3 regions of the Leuconostoc gasicomitatum LMG 18811 genome follow, and region 2 is predicted to be linked to each of the others. Evidence: riboswitches for the same ligand, from Rfam matches in the RefSeq annotation. Region 2 holds a riboswitch; each other region holds the start of a gene.
What was found. A riboswitch is a leader RNA that binds a small molecule or an ion and turns the genes downstream of it on or off. The one in region 2 is predicted to bind thiamine pyrophosphate.

Region 1 (5,449 bases), 690 kb from region 2:
TCAGATTTTCAAATGTTGCGGCAGCAACAAGTCATGAATACTTTAGGCCTTGCTAATTCTCGGACAGATTTATTAAATGAGACTGACTTTCGTAACCGTTCTGGATTTTTCTTGAATGTCATGCAAGGTGGCCTAAGTGACTCAGCCATAGATAATTATTTGCACGATGAAAGTATTGACAACAAACAATGTTTTCGTGTGGCCATAATAGACTTTGTCCAACAAAATACAATCATTGAATCGCACCAATTTGAAATTCGACAACAACTCACACGTTGGTTTATTTCAGAGCATCATCTACCCGTCCTAACATTTTCACATAGTCAGCAACTTGTACTACTTATTAATGAAGATATTGACACACGGCAATTTTTGAATCAATTGTTTCAATTTCTAAACACACAAAAAAAATTGAATTATCCTTTTACAATGGGCTTCTCAAGAATTTCAAAATCTGTTCATAAATTATCTGAATTATATGATCAAGCAAATAATGCTTTGAAATTAACATCCAGCCAACATCCAATTATGCGTTTTCGACCAAAAAATGCGCAAGAACTCCTAGATCTACTACCAAAACAAGAAAGTGACGTTTTCGTGGAGAAAACGTTAGGTAGTATTTTAAAGAACACAGAATTATTGGAAACTCTAAAAAGCTATGTATTTTTGCATCAAAATGTAACTGCAGTTGCAACAGCATTATTTGTTCACAGAAACACCATCAATTATCGACTAAAACGTATTAGTGACTTATTAGGCGTTGACTTAGAAATGCCAGATGTTCTTGTAGATATTCAATTAGCGCTATTATTAATCTGATTTGTGCATGATGCACAAATCAGATTAATTTTTTTGTGATTATTAAATGAGTAAATAATGATTAAAATGATAATATGGTTTCAACGACTATCTTCATAGCCCGTTGTAAATTGGGAGGTTTATTTATATGATGACACATACAAACATAGCAACAAACGCAGATGGTACCAAACGTGGTCTTAAAAAAAAGCACGTCCAAATGATCGCTATTGGCGGTACAATCGGAACGGGACTTTTCTTAGGTGCTGGTAATTCTATTGCCCGTACCGGCCCCTCAATTTTAATTGTTTATGCTGTCTTAGGCGCTTTTTTCTTCCTCATGATGCGTGGTATCGGAGAAATGTTATATGCGGATCCTTCACAACACACTTTCGTTTCTTTCATCAGCAAGTATGTTAGCCCTGGTGCTGGTTATTTCGCAGGTTGGTCATATTGGATTGGTTTAGTTTTCGTCGCCATGGCCGAGTTAACAGCTGTTTCAACCTATGTTAAATTTTGGTTCCCACATTGGCAAACTTGGATTATACAAATCGCTTTTTTAGCTATTTTAACCTTAATTAATTTAATTTCTGTTAAATATTTTGGTGAAACAGAGTACTGGTTTGCAATGATTAAAATTATTGCCATTGTTGCCATGATTGTGACTGGCTTAGTTTTGATTTTTACTGGTTTTCAAGCACCCGCTTCAGGTGGCCATACCATAGCCTCATTTAACAATATCACACATAATTTTTCAATGTTTCCTAATGGTGTAGGGATGTTCATTTCTGCCTTTCCCATGGTTTTCTTCGCCTTTCAAGGTATGGAATTCGTTGGCATCACAACAGCTGAAACACAAAATCCACGTGCCGTTTTGCCACAAGCTATAAATACAATAATTATTCGTATTTTAATTTTTTATTTAGGCGCGATGACCATTATTATGTCAATTATCAACTGGCATGTCATTGCAAAAACGCCAGATCAAAGTCCTTTCGTCATGGTATTTCAACTAGCAGGTCTACGAGCAGCAGCTGTCATCATTAACTTCGTGGTCTTGACTTCTGCTGCTTCAGCTTTAAATTCGGCAATATATTCTGCAGGTCGACATTTTTACCAGTTAGCGGAAGATTCTACTACACCAATCATGTCGCACTTCAAAAAAATATCAACACATGGTGTTCCTGCCAATGCTATTCTACTAACCGCTATTTTAGTCCTGCTATCGCCCGTTATTAATGCTATACCACAAATCACTTCAGCTTTTGGATTCATTACAGCTATTTCTTCAAACATGTATATTATTGTTTACACTATGACAATGTATGCACATAGAAAATTTCGCGAATCCTCCGATTATCTACCAGATGGCTTTACAATGCCGGGATACAAATTTACAAGTCCATTGACATTACTATTCTTTTTAGCTATTTATCTCAGTTTATTCTTCCAATCCGATTCTCGCGTATCCGCTATTGGCGCTGTTATATTTAGCCTTGTTTTTGGATACTTAGCTCACCGAAAGTTTGCAAACGTAGCAGCTGATGTGTAATATTGCACTTTAACTTATGGCAAACTGTTTACCCGAAATGTTATATAACATTTCGGGTATTTTCATACGATGAATTTACAATACACATGCAAGAGACAATATATACTAAAAAGTCAATCACTGATTCAAATTTGGTAATTGGTTGATCAATATCAGTGTTACTTTTCCTTACCTAATTAGATAGAAAATACACATATAACTTTTATTTATTAATCGTGTATTAGCAACATATAATTTTTTTATCCACAATTAAATAAGCTATGACTTACTTAATATTTATGCCACATCCTCTTATAAGCAGATAAAAGTTTATTTTAAATTGTGCATTGCTTTAAACAAGATATTGAATTGACCTCTAAAAGACATCACTTGTTCAAATAAATCTTCGCCATCATTTAACATTTTAACAGTTGTCCAGCCCAAGGCCTCAGTGATGGATACGGCTACAGAAGCATTAATTGCGGCTCCTGTGACAGTCCCAACAGCAGGAATAAATTTAATGATATTACCAACAGCACCTCTACCTAAGCCAACTACTACAAGCTCTTTAGATAAGCTCTTCCCAACACTTGCCGACCAAGATTGACCAAATAATTTGTGTAATCGCGACATCATTGTGAGCTGTATAGGGACAAGCAAAAAGGCATCCGAAAATGGTATTGGTGAACACCCTACAATTGCTGCAGTTAGCGCTGCTGCATGAATAATTTGATGGCATTTTGTTTTGGTTTGATTATCTACACCATCTAGAAATTCTGAAAAACGGCGTTCAACTTGATGCCTACTATTAAACACTATTTTTTCAGCTTTAACCCTAGATTCATTAAAGGTCTGTTGCATAATTTTTGCAGTTGTCGCTGGCATTTTCCTCAATACATCTGAAAAAAACGATTCAAAGACTGCTTCATCTGAGTTAACTTCATCTTGATTTTTTTGATGATTTTTAATCATACATGCCTGCTCTCTTTAAATTATCAATAACAAAAAATGACCTATTTCAACATTAAATTTACCACATTTGGTACAATCATCTCAACATTTTTGTTTTAAATAACTGTTTTTTTTGAATGACTACTGCACCTGATTAATTAAATACACAATATTTGTGTTTATTTTACTACGCTAGCATTAATCAAATCAGATTCAAAGGGACAGAAGTACAGCATCGCAATCATTATGACACCTAGTAATTATTATTTAGTTCATCACGTCATTTTTAAGGCAATAAAAAAGTATTTTTCTCATAATCAGAGAAAAATACCACCTAAAAAATCATTAATATCGCACTTTCTTGCACCAGTATAATCTGGTTCAGATTTAAAGAGTTCTTCTCAGCCAATATCGGCGCCCCTAGTGCATAATCACATCAACCGTATTATTTTCTAAATAGCTTATGAATCCTATTAGTTAGGCGTTGTGAGAGAAAATACAATTGTCGTGACTGTTTTATTTTGCGATAACGTATTTTATTTTTTTTATAAAAATCTTGGTGAAAATTTTCAGCTGGCCAAAATGTTGTCGCGTTTTCTATTCCTACAACAATCGGTTTGGAGTAACGATGTGACGCAATAACAGCTTCTTTGGATTGCTCAGCAATTTGCCGTTGTTTCTCATCATTTACAAAAATAACAGGTCGATAGTTCTCACCGCGATCATCAACTTGACCTAAATCATCAGTCGGATCAATCAATTGCCAATAAATGTCAACTAGCTGTTGGTATGTTATCAAGCGTGTATCAAACAATATTTCAACCGCTTCAACATGCCCAGTATATTGCCCAACAACTTGATCATATGTTGGCTGTTTCCAATTACCACCTGTATAGCCAGAAATAACAGCAACTATACCAGGACGCGTATCAAATGGCTCCACCATACACCAAAAACAGCCACCAGCAAAAATTGCCCGCTCTTGATACGGTGGATTTGGTGCAGTATGCAATGCTAGTTTATCTCTTGAATCTGTTTGTGGTTCCCCATTTATTTTTAAATAAAAATCCATCACGTCTGGCGTTAAATTGTTTCTTGTAGCTAAAGGTTTAAGCCCATTATTAAGTATGTCAAGATGTTCCCTAAAGCTAACATCAGATTGCCCATTTTTTGCCTGTACTAGCAATTCACGTTCCCACTCCCTTGTAGCTGGGTTCAGAATTAAATTATAGATTTCTTGTTGTATATCATCCGGATTTAAACGCATTTGTCACACCACCTGTATACTAATTTTTAATATATTTAATCGTTCAAACGATAATTATTTTCAAACTAGTTCGATCAATACCTTAATTATTTTTATAATTCTGGTTCATAAAAGCGGCCAACCGTATGTTCAATTTTCCAAGTTGATGAGAAAGCATGATCGTCAACAGACTTAATCGCTTCTCGTAATTCAAAACGTTCTTGTTGCGTGATAACAGTTAATAACACCGCACGATCTTCACCAGTGTAACCACCATGTGCATCATTGATAATCGTCACACCACGACGCATTTTGTCATAAATGCCTTGTACCATTTCCTCAGGTTTTGTCGTGATAATCATTACCTGCATCTGCTGTTGCCGTGTAAAGAAGGCATCAATCATCCGCGAACTCACAATAACACCGACAATAGAGTAAAGTGCATATTTCCAGCCATAAGTTAAACCAGCGCCAATCATAATCAACGCGTTAAATCCTAGGTTGACTGGTCCCATTTTAAGGCCAAACTTTTTTTTAACTAGCAGCCCGATAACATCAAGACCGCCAGTACCTACACCATATCTTAATGCTGTCCCAACTGCCATACCATTTAAAGCACCACCAAACAGTGCATTAATTAACGGATCAGGTGTTAATACACGTGTAGTATCAAATAGTGGCATTAACGCCGCACTTAATAATACAGCTAACGTTGTAAAGGTTGCAAAACGCCATGATAATTGCCACCAAGCAATTATTAACATAGGTAAATTAACCAACGCCAGCGCTAACGCAACAGGAATCTTGCCACCTGTCAATGTTGAAACTAGTTGCGCAAATCCCGTAAAACCAGACGAATAAATGTGCCCTGGTCGCCAAAAATAGTTCATAGCAACGGCAACAATCACAGCATAAAATATTGC
Region 2 (5,449 bases):
AATAATACCTGTAATTTTTTCTGTTGGCCGCCAGACAACTGATAAACAATATGGTCACGAAGGTCATGAAGATTTAGCTGTGTTAAGACGGTAATGATTGTATCATCAGACCAAAGTTCAGGAGAATGGCTTAATGCCTGCGCCTGTGTCAGTTCTTCTTGAACGGTCATGGCAACAAATTGTTGTTCAGCATTTTGAAAAACAAGTGCGATGTCTTGCACATGTTTTGCTATTTTACGCTTAGCAATATCTTCTTGTTGGTAGGTAATTGTACCGCCATAAGGATATAATTTAACCAAAGCAGACAGTAGCGTTGATTTACCCACACCGTTTGGACCAGTAATGAGAATTCTTTTTCCTCTGGGGAATAGACGATTTGTAGTTGATAGCAGCGTACGTTTGCCATTTTTTAATGTCACCGATTCAAGTGTAATAATACCTTCTTTTTCGTTAGGTAGGCTTGTATGAATGGCCGGTTGATTTGGTAATTTGGCTAAAATTTGTTGCTGCTCATCTGATGATGCGTTATGTAGCTTACCAGCGGTCATGACAAAAATATCATCAATCGCATCTGTATAACCACTCCAATCGTGATCTGTTATTAAAATTGTTTTGCCTTCATTTTGATAGGCTTTGATAACGTCGATGAGTTGTAATCTTGCAACGGGATCAACATTAGCAAATGGTTCGTCTAACAATAAATAATCACTATCTGCAGCTAAAACGGTGGCTAGTGCAACTTTTTGTTTTTCACCACCAGATAAATTCATTAAGTCATGGTGCATAAATGCTGTCATACCAACACTTTCCATGGCATTTGTAATACGTTTTTCAATATCTTCAGGCTTAACTTGTAAATTTTCAAGGCTAAATCGTAATTCTTCAAAGGGCGTTCTCATAACAAATTGACGTGTTGGATTTTGAAATAGGTAGCCAATATGTGTGACACGTTGATAAGGAACAATATCATGAATATCATAGCCATCGAGAGTTAATTCACCCGTCAATGTACCATCACTAAATGTTGGATATAAGCCGGATAATAATTTAAGCAATGTAGACTTACCACTACCACTTGGACCGATGAGTAAATTAAAACTATTCGGTCGTAATTTGAGTGAAATATCGGTTAACACTGGTGTTTCGCGATAAGCAAAATTCACATTGTCAACCACTAAATCAGTCACGATGCAAAACACCAGCCTTTTCTATTAGTTTTTGGATGGCAACAACTAAGACACCACCAAAGAACAAAAGTGAAATAAAGCGTGTGATAAACAAGGCGATTAATAGACCGATATGGTAAGAACTGTAACCATCACGGAAGGTAGACCAGATAAAAGTCACAATTGTTCCGGTGATTGCTGAGGCAAAGATACCACGCCAGCCCCAGTTTTTGTAACCTAAAACGGCAAATCCTGCTTCGCTACCGATACCTTGTACGAGGCCAGATAACAAAGTTGCGACTCCCCATTGACCGCCAAGTAGCATTTCAACAGCAGCAGCAAATAATTCACCTAAAACACCAGCTCCTGCTTGGCGAATCAAAATACTAGCAAGTGGAGCAGCCATCATCCAGCCACCAATTAGCAGTTCATTTGCAAAAGGCGCTAAACCCAATGGTGTTAAAGCAGCTGATAATAAATTATAAATTGGGCCGAGTACCCAAAAAATAAAACCGATAAAAACAGCGACGAATGCCAATAACAACACATCACGAAGTGCCCAACGTGTTGACTTTGACTTTGAAATAGTTTGCATAATAGTATGCCTCCAAGAATTTTTTTGTAGTTGTTATTTTATGTCTGGTATACAAAATGGTTTAAAATCGCAATCTTTTTTTGTAATACGTTTTCTAAGCTAATAAAAAACTCTTGGTTCATTTATGAGCCAAGAGTTTGCCTAGTACAACGTCAAAAAAAGCAATTCTCCCTTCGCTGGTATTAACCAGATCAGGTTCAATGGGTGTTTCTCAGCCACGTGGCACCCCAGATTGTTAAATATTAAACTACAAGTTAAACTTAACATAATTTTTTTGATTATGCAACTATGTTAAAATTAGCATTGACAATGAATAACTGTGATTTTAAGCAAAGAGAGGTGTGGTTTATGCGTCAAGTAGTGTTTTATGGTGCCATAAGTTTGGATGGCTTTTTGTCTGATGAAAATGATGATTTGCAATGGTTATTTGATACTAATTTAAATGGTCAATCAACTTATGAAACATTTGAAAAACAGATTAGTACATTTGTAATGGGACGAAAAACATTTGAAGTGGCACAGAAGCTTATGAGTGAAGCAACGTTTTATGCAGGTAAAGAAAAAGTTGTTTTTTCGCGTGGTAAGCATCTAAGTCAAACAGATACGACTTATGTTTCAGGGAATGTTGTCGATATTATTAAAGATTATCAAAAACAAGCGGGTAATGATATCTGGGTTGTTGGCGGTGGTAGCATTTTAAAGCCGTTACTTGAAGCCAATATGGTTGACGAATTTTGGATACAAATTGTGCCTGTGTTACTTGGACAGGGTAAGCGGTTGTTTGAGCCTGGCAGATATCGCTATCGTTTACAGGTAATTGAGACAACACAATTGGGTGAAATGACAGAAATTCACCTTAAAAGCGCAAGTGCCATAAAGTAGTCGCTTATCTAAAATTAAATGTTGGTTGCCCAGAGATCTAATCACTGTGGCGCATACTCGTGGTATTTTTGTTACGACATCTACATTTTCAGCAGAAGCTATTGAGTCTGCTAGAAAAAGAAATAACACTGTGCAATTAATTGATGATGAATTTTTTACGCAAACTCAGCACGCAAAACACCATACTTAACAGAGTCATAATAAGCGCCTTGCCAATAGCGTACTGATCGTATTGTGCCTTCATGTACAAAGCCGACTTTTTCACTAACGCGTATCATACCGATATTGCCAGACCAGGTTGTTAGACCAATATGTGGTAGTTTTTCATGTTGTGAAAATAATTCTGCGAGCCAAATTTTTAGGGCAATGCTGGCGATACCTTTACCCCAATCACTTTTTTGATAAATGATGATACCAACTTCTAACCAATGTTGGAGCTTGCCATCAATCCAATGTGCAGAAACTTCACCGACGATACGGTCGTTATACCAAATTAAACGATGGTACGCATTATCAATTAACTCAGGCATTTTTTGTTGAAATTCATGCCATGTTGGGATGGGATCTCGAAAATAAGGGCCATTAAAAGCCATCCAGGTGCGATCGGCTAATATACCATATTCAACGTCATAAACGTATTTAATATCTGATTTTGAAAAAGGTTTAAGATTGACGGTCATACTATCTCCTAATTATTCGCACTGGCGCTGGGATTGAATTGTACATATATGTTCATCTGAAACAGTAAGTGTTGTAGCAGACCACGGCATGAAGCGAGACAATGTTTCGCGGTCATGCGTGATCGCTGCAAATAGCGCTTCTGCATGATTTTCTTCTGGGAAAGAAAGTATGACTTCGTGGACACCAACTATAAATTTTGAAAAATAAAACATGTATTCCCTCCTGATAAAGATTATTATACGCGTCTATCATTAACAGGGGTAATAAAAAAAGCGATCAATTTGATCGCTTTTTTTATTGCCCCTGCTGGATTCGAACCAACGATAGTGGCACCAGAAGCCACCGCCTTACCGCTTGGCCAAGGGGCAATTACTCTAACTATTTTACAGAAGTTTAGTGAGTTTTGCAAGTCTAAAAATGACCTTTGTTAAATATTCTTTTTTTGTATATACTAGATAAAACAGTAGGGGGAGAAATTATGCAATATGCAACATACGAGAACACAGTTGAAAAATTAAACAGGCATCATATCACGCTCCGTGAAATTGCTATAATTGGGTATGACAGTGAAAAATCCTATGTACCAGGGTTAACTATTGAACAAGTTGAGGAAGCTGTCATTAGTGTCTTACATAAGCGTGTCGTTCAGCATCAGATATGGGTTGCTCTGGAGTTAGATCGTTTGGCGGAAGCGCACTTGTTAGAATCACCATTACAAGATTTGGTTGAAAATGATGATACGTTGTTTGGTGTGGACGAAACATTGGGCACTGCGATTGCCATGTCTTTTGATACAATTGGTGTAACAAACTATGGTTATATCGATAAAATAAAAGTCGGGTTAGTTGGCGAATTAGATCGCAAAGGAAAAACAACGGCAGCAGTGACGACATTTGCAGATGATATCGTTGGTGCATTAGCTGCGGCTGCAGCCTCAAAAGTTGCCCATAAGTATGCAGCTGGGACCAATCGTACAGTCAGTAATCTAGATGATTAGAATTTATTTTGATTTTTTGATTGATTAAATTTGCAAAATCGGTCTATACCAATTATAATTAGAGTTAAGAATAAATAGGAGGAATGGCAAACACTGTTTTGTTACTCACAATGAGTGTATCGTGCTTGCTAATATTTATATCATGGCTAAATTATTAAAAAATATTGATCTCTATACAGGTTCAAAGCATATAAAAGATGCCTTTATACGCTTCACAGATGTTATTGATGATGTCGGCTATATGATTGACTTTACACCAAGAGACGATGATGAACTGATCACAGAAGCAACTGGGAAGCTCATTGTGCCTGGTTTTATTGATGTGCATAAGCATGGTGGTTACGGATTGGATACCATGGATGGTGATGCTGAAAAACTCAACGACATGGTTAATAAAATGGTTACTGAGGGTATTACATCACTCTTTCCAACAACAATAACGCAATCACCTGAAAATATCGAACGTGCCTTGGTAACCATTAATGAAGTTGCTAAAACTAATCCTGTTATTCAGGGTATTCATTTGGAAGGACCATTCATTAACAAGGTATTTATGGGTGCGCAACCGGAAGAGTACATTATTGATCCAGATACTGAGCTGCTTAAAAAGTGGTATGCGTTATCTGGTGAGCGTATCAGATTAGTAACCTATGCACCGGAAAACGGTGGCATACCTGATTTTGAAGAATTTATGTTAAAGCATCATATCATCCCATCAATTGGTCATTCAAACGCTACGCGTGAACAATTGATACATTCACGTGCGTCGCATATTACACATCTGTACAATGCGCAAAGACCCTTACATCATCGTGAGCCCGGTGTTACTGGTCATGGTATGCTAGAAACATCAATTACAGGAGAACTAATCGCCGATGGTTTTCATATTGTCCCTGATATGTTGGAAATTGCCTTTCGCTTAAAGGGTGCGCATCAATTAGAACTTGTGACAGATTCAATGCGTGCTGAAGGCTTAGGAGATGGTGTCTCAGAACTTGGTGGGCAAAAAGTGGTTGTTAAGGATAAACAAGCACGTCTTGAAAATGGGCATTTAGCTGGTTCAGTACTAGCTTATGATGATGCATTTCGTAATATACAACGGTTTACATCAGCTGATATTCATGATGC
Region 3 (5,449 bases), 830 kb from region 2:
AATAGTGATAAACAAAAAACTGTTTGGACTGCAACACCAAAGGTACAAGGACAAGTTAAATTAGATGCTGGTGAGTGGGATACCATTGAGAATGGTATGAATCGTGTCGCTAATGGATCTGATGCTTGGAACACGGGTGGCGCAGATATGCACAAGCTCATACCAAAAGTGCACGCTAAGACAGGAACTGCAGAAACTGTTACTAATGGGAACCAAACGTATACAGAATCAATGGTTGCTTATACACCTGGTCAACCATTTGCGATAGCCATGGCTATACCAGGTATGAATAACTATTTAGATGGCACCAATGGGAAAATATCTGCTAAAATTATTGATGCTTATTGGCAATATGTGGAAGCAAAACCGAATTCAAAATAAAAAAATTCAAACGACTGTTTGAATTTTTTTATTGAGTCAATTTTTCTGAAATGGCAACAGAGTCACCAATGTAGGATTCTGGATGTAAAATAATTTGTGTTATGAACGCTGCGACACTTGTTCGTGTAATTGGTCTACCAATAATTTCTGCATCACGTGCTATTTGAATCTGGAGTGATTGCATGACATTATCATCAATTAATTCATTAGGACGCACAATAGTATAATCTAGTGCGGATTGTTCAATACGTTTAACGGCGGCAGCTTGGTCGCCCATATACGTATTTTCATTGTCGATTGTGCCAAGAATATTGACCCATAAACTGCGTTTATCAGCAGGTAGCTCATTGTGAACGCCAATGGTAGCAACCCAGATTAATCGTTTTACACCCACATGATGCATAGCGTTGACAACACTATTGGCCGCTGCTTTTTGACGACCCTCCGCACCAATATTTGCGTAAACAATATCGACGTCTTTAAGTGCTGCAATCATGGCGTCTTCGTCAACGGCATCAAGACCCTTAATGCCTTTTTCGGGACGCGCATGAAGTGAAGTTAATTTAATTTCTGTATCGGTATTAGCTAGCATAGGGACAACAAGTTTTGCGATCTGACCGTTAGCACCGAGAATTAGTAGTTTTGTCATACTTTTATTTTAGCATGAAACGCTGAGAAGCGGTAAAATTGATATAAGAAAAAGAGAGGGTATAAATGTCATTATCATATCAACAATTATTAACTGCCGTACCATTAGTTTTACGTGGCGGAAATGTACCAACTATTGTTGGTGAAGCAGGCATAGGAAAATCAGCTTTGGTATGTGATGTTGCAAAAAAATTACATGCCAAGTTATTTACAACGGTGGTATCTTTGTCAGAAAAGGGTGATTTGGCTATTCCAATACCACCTCTAACAGAATCAGCTTTTTTGATGACGAAAAATTATGGTCGATTAGCCGATGTGAAGTTTGGTTATACACATACATTGATTCAAATTATTCAACAAGCAGAATTAGCACCGAAACAACCGATTATTTGGTTTTTAGATGAATTTAATCGGGGCTCACAAGCAGTTCAAGGCGAACTCATGAATTTAGTGTTGCAGCGTCAAATTAATGATTTAACTTTACCAGATAATGTGAATCTTATTTTAGCCGAAAATCCAGATGATTCGATGTCTGGATTTGAGAATTCAGATTATGCTGTGCAAACATCGGATGCGGCAATCAAAGATCGTACCACACGCTTAGTGATGTCTGTATCAGTCAGTGGTTGGTTAACATGGGCGGGTCAAAGTGATAATAAACGTCAAAATATTCACACAATAGTACGTCAGTTTATTGCTGAAAATGCTGAATTACTCTATCCAGACACGCGCGGGGCAGACTTGAATCCCACCCCTCGTGCTTGGCAACGCGTATCAGATAATTTATTTGAATTGGAGTTATTACCGGTTAAGGATCAAAATGACTTGCTATTTGACCTAGTGGCTGGTGATTTAGGACAACTGGTTGCGACACAATTCATGAGTTACGTGCAGCAACAAACGGCGAGTTTGACAGCAGTCGATGTGTTTGAAACACATCCTGATGGGCCAAGATTACCAAATGAAATCCGCCAAAAATTTCAAGACATGCCTGAAATTCAAAAATTAACGGTGATGAAAACTTTACTTTTAACGGCTGATATTGTCTTGGATAATCATGCTAGTCGATTTAGTCAGTTATTAAATTTGCTGGCACCAGATGGTCAGTATGCGCTTGTAAAGCAAATGACTAGCGCACCCATTTTAGATGATTTATACGTTTCTGATGCGCATTATGCTAATGTTTTGTATCAACAAATTATGGACATTGCTACACGATGAATGACAATGAAAAAAACAATTTAATTGTTGATGGGATTAAGACGTTGTTGGATGAATCACCATTATATGGCAGCATTGTGATGAATTTAGATCGTGAAAAGGACCTGAACTTAGACCATGCTTTGGCACTTAAGTGGCACAACCACCGCTGGTTTTTAGTGATCAACCCAAATATATTAACGCATCTGTTTACTAATCATAATCAAATTGCGTTGGCTTTGGCGCATGAAGCTCTCCATGTCATTTGGCAACATCCATTACGTTATGCCAAACAACATGAGCCACTGATTGATTTAGGAACAGACCTTGCTGTCAATCAGTATTTGCCAGATCAGTTAGGTGAATTACCTGGTGCCATGACGTTGCAAACAATTTTTGAGATGTATGGCAAAATGTTACCAGATCAAGAGGATTCAGCAGTGTACATTGCGCGCTTGGCAGAATTTTTAGATCAAGTGCCGTCGCGTGGCGATAATCAGTTGGACAGTCATAGTGGTTGGTCTAGTGTTAACGGGGCTTTAGATGAAGCTAAAGCAGCGCTTGATATGATTCTTAAAAAAGCAACTGAGGATGCCAAGCATTCAGGTCGCGGACAACTATCACTTGCAGTTCGTAAGCATATTGATGAAGTCATCGCGCCCCATCGAAATTGGCGTGCGATTATACGCACTGGATTAAGCCAACAGCCAAATAAAAGACGTGAATCACGTGCTAGGTTTAACCGAAGACAGGCCTATCGATTAGACCTAACTGGCGAAATAAGTGTTTTTAATGCGCAACTGGTTGTTTTTATTGATAATTCAGCATCAATTTCTGATCAACAAGCTGGTCTGATGGTGGCAAATGTTATAGCGTTAACGAGACAGTTTGATGCTGAGGTGCATGTTTTTTCTTTTGATACACAAGTGTATGCTATAAAAAAAATCAAAGATTGGGTGCGTCATACTGGTGGTGGAACAACTTTTAAAAGTATTTTCAGTGCATTAATTGATCAAAAATTTAATCCAAAACAAACAATTGTGGTCATTTTAACAGATGGTGATGGGGAAGAAGATGAGGTACAAACGGCATTTAAACAAGTTTATTGGTTGTTACCACAAGGTAAAAAATTGAGTATTAGCCAACCATTTGGTAAGGTTGTGGTTGTATAGTGCTTTAGAAAGGAGTACGTTAATTAATTTTGCTATGAATGATAAATTACAACCAAATGATCTACGTAGTTTTATTAATAAAGATATGCGTTTCAAACGTGCAGAAGCAGTGCTTAAGGATGAATGGGAATCATTATTATTACCTGAAGGTTGGGGTGTCAACATGATGACGTTATCCGACATTACTTTTGCAAGACACTTAAATCAAGTAAAAGCGGTACCAACAACGATTGATTTGGTAACGTTTGCCGGTGTCAAAAAATTTATTAGAAATAATTCATCTCGGTTATCACCGGATGTTGTGAAATTATTAGAGGAGCCTTTCTTATGAAAATTAATTTAATATTAGCACCTGAACAAGCACCTGCAGAATTGTTAGCATTACAGACTTTAAATCCAGATAAATTCTTCTATTTGGGTAAAGAATCACAATTAGCAGGGACGAATGTATTAATTATTGGTGCGCCTGACATGGTGAACCATTTTAAACGGCCGATGTTATTTAATAGCATAGTGACAGTCGGTCATTTAAGTGGTGATGTTATTCATCAAATTGCATTTCAAACTAAGGATAGAAATGATGAACTAATCGCACAACTTGTACCTGAAAATGCCATTCTTGCACAAAACAGTAATGGCAAATCAGACTATATGTTGTGGAGTTTTTGGCCTGATCACAAGGCGTTAGGATCTTTTTTAAATAGTGATAAATTTAATCAAATGAAAAAACTCATGAAAAATCCTTACACAACCAGTTATATTCATGTTAACTCTGCGCAACAGTTATCATTGACACATCAAATGCGTGATTTTGATGACAAAACATGGTGGGGATAACTCGTATCTTGCATAATTGGTTATTCTAAGCTACAATGAACTCATAAACTAAATAGATATGTCTGGGGTGCCATTTGGCTGAGAAACACCCATTGAACCTGATCACGGTAATGCGTGCGAAGGGAGATACATTTTCGAATACTAATTTTAAGCATTTTGTGCCTATTTTTGTAGCCGTTGATTGATTTCCTTTTGTGAATTCAAGCAACGGTTTTTCTATTGCCTTAATATTGTAAAACCAGACATGACAGGGAGAAAATTTATGAAGTTATCAGAAATAAAAGATAAAAAGCCGCTCGTATTCAATTATGCAAACTATGTGACACCACAATTTGTTGCTAATGTTGTCAATGTCATTGGTGGATCACCTATTATGGCACGTGAGTTAGAGGAATTTCCAGATTTAGTTGCTGCAAGTGATGCTGTGGTTATCAACAGCGGTACATGGCGGCGTTCGGAATTACTTGAAACCATTAAGCTAGCGCAATTAGCAAATCAAGCCGGTAAAGTTGTCGTTTTGGATCCAGTGGCAGTGGGTATACCCTCACGAAGCTTGCCAGTGGTAGCACTTATGGCAGATGCACAAATTGATATTATTCGCGGCAATGCAGCTGAAATTGCTTGGTTTGCTGGTGTTGATTTTTCCAGTCAAGGGATTGATGCAACTGGTAATGGGGATGTTAGAAAAATTGCATTATTGGCAGCCGAAAAGACAGGTGCAATTATTGCTTTAAGTGGTAAACAAGATGTTATTAGTGATGGCCACACAACGCTAACGATTGACGTTGATGTGCCCCTTTTGGCAACAAATGTTGGGACAGGTGATGCACTTTCTGCTTTAATTGGTACCTATAATGGTGATGGTATCTCAATTGAGAATACAATGAGAGCGATGGCAACAATGAAATTAGCTGGCGTAAAAGCAAGTAAAAAAGTAAAAACACCTGGTTATTTTGTTAATCAGTTATTAGATGAACTCTACTTGTTATCAGAAAACGAACTTGATGCATTTATTAATGGTGGTGGGATTCATGATTAATGACACACCGCAAGCTTTGACAATTGCTGGGACGGATTCTAGCGGTGGTGCTGGCGTTTCGGCTGATTTGAAAACATTTATGGCACAAGGTGTCTATGGCGGTAATGTCATTGTATCCGTTACTGCACAGAATACGCGTGGTGTTCAAGAAGTTCAAATGATACCACCTACA

Region 1: another riboswitch for thiamine pyrophosphate. It lies ahead of LEGAS_RS05660 (YcjF family protein); the one in region 2 lies ahead of LEGAS_RS02355 (ECF transporter S component).
Region 3: another riboswitch for thiamine pyrophosphate. It lies ahead of thiM (hydroxyethylthiazole kinase); the one in region 2 lies ahead of LEGAS_RS02355 (ECF transporter S component).

Annotation. Positions count from the first base shown of each region.
Region 1 is NC_014319.1:1,159,428-1,164,876, forward strand. Features, by position in the region: gene LEGAS_RS05650 (PucR family transcriptional regulator) at 1-819, shown strand, start outside; gene LEGAS_RS05655 (amino acid permease) at 947-2,350, shown strand; gene LEGAS_RS05660 (YcjF family protein) at 2,660-3,301, opposite strand; TPP riboswitch at 3,622-3,712, opposite strand; gene msrA (peptide-methionine (S)-S-oxide reductase MsrA) at 3,726-4,547, opposite strand; gene LEGAS_RS05670 (YitT family protein) at 4,640-5,449, opposite strand, start outside.
Region 2 is NC_014319.1:469,703-475,151, forward strand. Features, by position in the region: gene LEGAS_RS02350 (ABC transporter ATP-binding protein) at 1-1,187, opposite strand, end outside; gene LEGAS_RS02355 (ECF transporter S component) at 1,180-1,761, opposite strand; TPP riboswitch at 1,912-2,001, opposite strand; gene LEGAS_RS02360 (dihydrofolate reductase family protein) at 2,110-2,643, shown strand; gene LEGAS_RS10350 (restriction endonuclease) at 2,690-2,833, shown strand; gene LEGAS_RS02365 (GNAT family N-acetyltransferase) at 2,799-3,323, opposite strand; gene LEGAS_RS02370 (hypothetical protein) at 3,336-3,536, opposite strand; tRNA gene LEGAS_RS02375 (tRNA-Gln) at 3,622-3,692, opposite strand; gene LEGAS_RS02380 (phosphatidylglycerophosphatase A family protein) at 3,803-4,321, shown strand; gene nagA (N-acetylglucosamine-6-phosphate deacetylase) at 4,464-5,449, shown strand, end outside.
Region 3 is NC_014319.1:1,591,472-1,596,920, reverse strand. Features, by position in the region: gene LEGAS_RS07710 (penicillin-binding transpeptidase domain-containing protein) at 1-381, shown strand, start outside; gene LEGAS_RS07705 (NAD(P)H-binding protein) at 410-1,030, opposite strand; gene LEGAS_RS07700 (ATP-binding protein) at 1,096-2,250, shown strand; gene LEGAS_RS07695 (vWA domain-containing protein) at 2,247-3,401, shown strand; gene LEGAS_RS07690 (hypothetical protein) at 3,436-3,732, shown strand; gene LEGAS_RS07685 (hypothetical protein) at 3,729-4,238, shown strand; TPP riboswitch at 4,292-4,380, shown strand; gene thiM (hydroxyethylthiazole kinase) at 4,501-5,277, shown strand; gene thiD (bifunctional hydroxymethylpyrimidine kinase/phosphomethylpyrimidine kinase) at 5,270-5,449, shown strand, end outside.